Linked DNA regions of Bernardetia sp. MNP-M8. The protein of the gene in region 2 interacts with the protein of the main gene of each other region in a pairwise test. Links are inferred from orthologs where the notes say so. Each region holds a gene or a part of one and is shown on either strand. Other genes may lie near its edges.

What was found.
Region 1: the proteins of V9L04_RS14775 (region 2) and V9L04_RS11435 interact in binary tests that used the Escherichia coli proteins (3 or more experiments, as listed by UniProt). The link is inferred for Bernardetia sp. MNP-M8 from one-to-one orthologs.

Annotation. Positions count from the first base shown.
Region 1 is NZ_CP147012.1:2,781,826-2,785,026, forward strand. What follows is about bases 76-3,021. They hold V9L04_RS11435 (penicillin-binding protein), read right to left. Parts: upstream 2,639-3,021; coding sequence 512-2,638; downstream 76-511. Other genes in these bases: V9L04_RS11430 (hypothetical protein), read left to right, coding at 76-476; V9L04_RS11440 (FtsL-like putative cell division protein), read right to left, coding at 2,763-3,021. In the rest of the region: more of V9L04_RS11430, read left to right, coding at 1-75; more of V9L04_RS11440, read right to left, coding at 3,022-3,134. UniProt on the Escherichia coli protein: Essential cell division protein that catalyzes cross-linking of the peptidoglycan cell wall at the division septum. Required for localization of FtsN.
Region 2 is NZ_CP147012.1:3,643,711-3,646,782, reverse strand. Bases 145-2,961 are described here. They hold V9L04_RS14775 (FtsW/RodA/SpoVE family cell cycle protein), read right to left. Parts: upstream 2,236-2,961; coding sequence 1,054-2,235; downstream 145-1,053. Other genes in these bases: V9L04_RS14770 (hypothetical protein), read right to left, coding at 2,381-2,848; V9L04_RS14780 (diphthine--ammonia ligase), read right to left, coding at 296-1,030. Also shown: V9L04_RS14785 (SRPBCC family protein), read right to left, coding at 1-132; V9L04_RS14765 (hypothetical protein), read left to right, coding at 3,016-3,072.

The DNA of each region.
Region 1 (3,201 bases), 860 kb from region 2 along the record:
AAACTTATCAACTTGGAATAAGTGAATTTGAGATAGAAAATGAGAAATTAAAAGTTTGTTTACCACCTGCTATCATTTTATTAAAGTTAATTGCTTTTGATGATAGACCTGAAAAAAGAATTAAGGATGCTGAAGATATAAACTCTATTTTGCTTCATTATCCATGGATGGAAGAGAGTTTGATTTGGGATGAATATTATTATTTATACTCAAAAGAAGGAGAAGAACTAGATAAAGAACATGACCAAGTGGCAACAGAAGTATTAGGATATGAAATAGCAAAAATTAGTATAAAAAATGATAAACTCACTAAAAGAATAATAAGCATTTTAGATAAAGCTATTTCTAAGCAGTCAAGACTTGCAATTAATATGATAGAAAATTCAATGAAAGAAACAGAACAAGAAAAAATTACTTTATTAACTTACTTAAAAGAAGGAGTAGAAGCAGGAATCAAGAAATATAAAGTCAAATAATATAATTTTTCATTCCATTCTCCATTTCCCCAAAATCACTCCTTCAACTTCAAATAAATAGTTTTGCCTTTTGGTATGGCTATATTAGGGTTAAAAGATTGCGTAATTATTCTTCCTTTTCCTTCAAAGGCGACTTTCATTCCTAGATTTTCCAATAAATAAAGTGCATCACGAAGGCGCATTCCACGCACATCAGGAACAAGACTTGTAGCAGCTTGATTGTCTATCCACATAACCGTATCAGTTGCTACTTTAGTTTTTACCCATTGCTGAACCGTTTGGTTTTCTGTTTTGATTCCTAATTGAGAACATACCAAATCCAAATCTGGACGATAACCAGCACGAATATAAGGCAAACGCATGTGCAAACTATCCATTGCTGTTGGCTCAACTTCTGAAAGTGGTTTGTGTAAATAACGCTGATAAACAACATCTGAAACCTTACGAAAAACAGGGGCTGCAATTTCGGCAGCATAACGTTTGTCTGTTTTTGGGTCGTCAATAACTACAATACACGAATATTTTGGATTATCAGCAGGAAAATAACCAGCAAAAGAAGTATAATGATCTTCTGTATATTCTCCATTTCTGACTTTTTCGGCAGTTCCTGTTTTTCCTGCAATTTGATAGATTTTTGTATCAATTTTTTTAGCTGTTCCTCTTTCTACTGCTCCACGAAGCATGGTTTGTAAAATCTTGACAGTTTTTTCTGAAATAGTTTGTTGATTTAAAACTTTAGCTTCAAAACTGGTTAGTGTTTTTCCTGCTTGGCGTGTCTGGCTAACAATAATTGGCTCAACCATTACTCCATTATTTGCAATCATGTTGTAAAAAGCAAGTGTTTGAAGAGGAGATAATTTGAGTTCGTAACCAATAGACATCCAAGGAAGCGTACTTCCACTCCACGAAGAATCGGAAGGAGATTTGATATAAGGTTGCGCTTCGCCAGCCATTTGAAAACCTAACGGACGATTAAGACCAAATTTTTTGAGATACTCAACATATTTTTCAGGATTTTTACGAAAATATTTCCATACTAAAAGCGACATTCCAACATTAGAAGATTTTTCAAAAACTTCTTGAACACTCAGTTTTCCAAGTGCAGAAACATCACGCATAATGGCATCATCAAAATATTTATGAACACCATCGCCTGTCTGTACACTATCTGATAATGAAATAGGAATTTCTTCATCTTCAAAAAGAGCAGCCATAGACATCAACTTAAATGTCGATCCAGGTTCGGCAAGTCCCATATCTCCGACAGCATAATTATTGTTTTCTACATACGAACCATTTGAATTTATTCCTAAATTGACAAGGGCTTTTATTTGTCCAGTTGTTACTTCCATCAAAATAATAGAACCGTAGTCAGCTTTATACTGACGAAGGGCGTTTTGTAGAATTTGATGAACTGTATCTTGTAAATTTATATCAATCGTAGTCTGAATATCAATCCCAGGTTTGGGTCTGACTTGTGACATGTCATCGACAGGTTTCCAAAAACCACCTGCAATAAGTTCGTACAATGCTTCACCAGCAATTCCTTGTAATTCACTATTAAAACTATACTCTAAACCTCTACCATTCAAAGACTGTGTTGTGTCTTCTTCGGTTACAAAGCCAATAGTACGTCTAGCAAGCTCTCCAAAAGGTAAAAAACGTCTATCAGTTTGTTCATAAATAACGCCTCCTTTGTTTCTTCCTTCTCTGAAAATAGGAAATTGAGATAGTTTTTTATAGTTTTCGTGATCAATTAATTCTTTACTAATTACATAATATTTCTTTTTGTTTTTACGATATTCTCTTAAAATATTTACGTAATAGCTAGGTTTTTCTTCTTTATAAAATTTGGATAACAGAATTCCTAAAGAATCAATTCCACCTTCAAAAATGCTGCTATCTGCTACTGTTGGGTCGATAGCAACACGATAAAAAGGCAAAGAAGTAGCCAAAAGACTGCCATCATCTGCCAAAATACTTCCTCTAGTCGGTTGTACATCACGCATCTCTACTCCTCTTGCTTTGCTGCTCCATTTTTCTCCCTCTACTATCTGAATGTTCATCATTTTATAAACAATCACAAGGGCAATCAATGCAACCACTAAAAAAGCGATTCGGACACGAGCGAGTATATATTTTCTTATTCCTGTTTTTGCCATAAATCAATTACGAATTACGAATTACGGATTACGAATTATGAACTATGAATTAAAAATTACGACTACTGGATTTAGTATAGAAATAGTAGTTTATCGTAATTCGTAATTGACAATTCGTAATTGGTTATTCCGATATTCTTACTAATGGTTTTTCTCTTTCTTTTAAGCCTAGTCGTTCGGCTTTTTTAGCTACTACTTGTCTTCTGCTATCATACACATAACGAGTTTGTAAAGCATGATAATCAATTTGATATTCTTCTACTTCTTGGCGAAGCTGTGTAACTTCTCTAACTACTCGTTCTGTATAATGACGATTTGCAATATAAATAATTCCGAAAAAAGAAACATATAAAACATAAGGCATAATTCGAAACAAAAAATCTTGGTCAACGGTAAAATCCCACTCAGCTAGATTTCTCCAAAAACCTCTTTTTGTAGGAATTTTGATTTCTTTTTCTTCCTCAATATGTTTGAATGTATTTTGAATTTTTGCCATAGTCTTTTCAGTTACCAGTAAACAGTTATCAGTTACCAGTTACCAGTGTAATACGTTATTTATTTAA
Region 2 (3,072 bases):
AGTTGTGATGCCTGCAATGGCTTCTTCTTTTGTCTTTTCTGTAGAAATTTTATGTAAATCTATACTTCTTGATAAATCAAAGACAATTTCAATACTGCTTTCAATGAAGGTAGTTATTTTTATAATTGGCATTGATTTTTTGTTTTAATGTAAAATATCAATCACTTTTCTGGTCATTTTTTGATTAGGAATATTACCTCAACCTGTCCAATTGATAATTTACAATAAATTTTTGAAAGAATAAAAACAGTGTTTTTGAATTGAACATGGTTTTAACCCTGTTTTTAATAGATTGCTAAACTAATTCTAATTCAGCAAACCAAAATCCCTTTACTTGATTCTCACTTGGCAAATCGCAATTTGAATTTGTTTTTATAGAAAGAGGTTTGTATAATTTTTCGCCTACTTTAATTTCTATTTTTTCAGAAAAATAAGGTGCAGAAGTACAAAATGAATGAAACTCTCCATTTTCGCCACAGGCATCTACTTGTTTGGGAAGTTTTTGTAAAAATGCTGTATTAATTTTTTCTCCTACAAAAGATTCATCTAAAAAAGCATCACTAACACAGCACGTAACTGACTCAAAACCTTGGTTGATAAAATCATTTACTAAAAAAGTGGTATCCATTTTCCAAAGAGGAAAAACTGCTTTTATTCCAGTTTCTTTAAGTTGGTTTTGTCTATATTCTCTCAAATCTTCTAAAAAAATATCTCCAAACACAACTGTTTCTATTCCTTCTTTTTTCAATTGATTCAGAACTTCGTTCATTTTTTCCTCATATTCGTTATTTGTTCCCTCTGATAGAAAGAATTTTAATAAAGGAATTCCGATTTTTTCGGCTTGTTTTTCTAGTAATTCTTCTTTTACACCGTGCATCGTAATTCTTTTATATTGCAAACTAAGTGTAGTGATAAGATAAACTACTTCATATTTTTTTTCTTGTAGAACCTTTTGAAGACAATAGGCAGAATCTTTTCCACCACTCCAAAAAAAAGCAGCTTTAGGAAGACTATTTTTCTTTTCTGACATGGTTTGGTTATAAAAATTATACTTTATTCAATAGTATGAACAATTCTACGGTAATTATTTCCAGTAGTGGCAGGAGAAATAACTTCTTTTTCAGCTTGTTCTAATTCTCCTCTACTTACACTTAATATAATTCCTAAAGAAATTCCTGTAAAAAATAAAGATGTTCCACCCATACTCAAAAGGGGCAAAGGAAGTCCTGTAACAGGTACAAGTCCGACTACTACTCCCATGTGTACAAGTGCCTGAACTACCAAACTAAAACTCAACCCTGCCGATAAAAGTCCTCCAAAGGCTCGCTCAGATTTTGCCATGGCTACCATTCCCCGATAGAGTAAAATGAGATACAAACCTAAAACGATTACTCCACCAAGAAGTCCGTATTCTTCAATAATGATGGCATAAATAAAATCAGAATAAGGGTGTGGAAGAAAATTCCTTTGCTGACTATTTCCGACGCCTTTTCCTACAAAACCTCCAGTTGCAACAGCTATATACGATTGTTCTTCTTGAAAAGTAACTTGTTCAGTATCAAAAAATGCCTTCATACGAGAAACTGCTGTTCCAGAGCGTTGCCCTAACTTCAAGGCAACCATTCCGACGACTGCACCAATTATGATAGTCATTACCAAATAACGAACAGGCACACGTCCGATAAACATAATCAAAAGACAAGTAGCAAAAAGCAAAACAGCCGAAGAAAAGTTTGACAGAGCAATCAAACCACAGATAAGTCCAGACCAAAAAATAATTGGCAACGTCGAACGCTGAAATTCTCTAATACTCTGTTGGCGTTTAGAGAGCATACTGGCTACATTGGCAATCAAGGCAAGGGTAGCAAAATCTGAAGTTTGAAAAGATTGATTGATGAAAGGTATTGTAATTACACGACTTGCTTCATTGATTGTAGTTCCGAAAAGCCACGTCAGAATCAAAAGAGGCACAGAAATAAGCAAAGCTAGACGAGAAAGCCGAGAATAATAACGGTAATCTATCCGATGACACACCCACATAATAATTAGAGCCATAAATAAAAGAACGCCATGTTTAAAGAGGTAATACTCTGTATTTCCATCCATTCTTTTAAAGGCAATTGCTCCAGTAGCACTATAAACTACCAAAACACTGATAATAACCAAAAGGAAAACAACTCCCCAAATGATTTTGTCGCCTGTAAATATTTTTTTACTAACTGTATTTATTTCCATAGTATATAAAACACTTTAGTATAAGCGTTTGAAAATCTTTTGAAGTATTTTTTCTTTATTCTATCACAAAACGAATTTAAAGCTATTTTCTTAAAGTATCAAGAATTATTTGTTTCCAAAGATAAAAAGACATAAAGTTGATTTTTTACTTTTTCTCAACTTCACTTTTTCGTTTTTGTGTTTTTTCTACAACATCATAAATTTGTATCATATCCTCTCTAGTCATTCCTTCCATAGGAATTCCTGGTTGTTGATAGATTTCCAAACGTTGGCTATCGTACCACTCAACACTGCCACCATCTACACCTCCTTCATAGACCATTTCATTTGTCTTCATATCATAAACAGCGAATTGAATTGAATTTCTAGGTTGCATAGTTGTGCCTTCTTTAATTACTTTACAAAGTGAAAAAGTTTTGTCTTCATTTTCTATACATTCAAATACTTGTTCAGTTTTGTCAGTAATTTGAAACTTTTGTTTTGCTAACTCTTTGTAATTCATGGGTGTACTCTGTTTTAGCTTGGTAGTTGAATCTTGATTAGAATTGCCGTTTTTAGTATTTGCACAACTAAAAGACGACAAAATTAAAAGAACTAAAATTAAATTTTTCATAAATTGTATAAATTGAGAATGAAATTTGAATAATTTGATTATTGAGTAAGAAGTTATTGCTATCTATTTTACAGAATTAAAATTTGTTATACTATTGGCTTAGCTTAAATTTATAACTTACTTACAACAAAAACATTGCAGAGTATCTACAAAACTATCTTTAAATTATGAAAACTACAAAAAAAATAAAATTACGTTTAGTGCTTATATTGAGTTTATTTGTT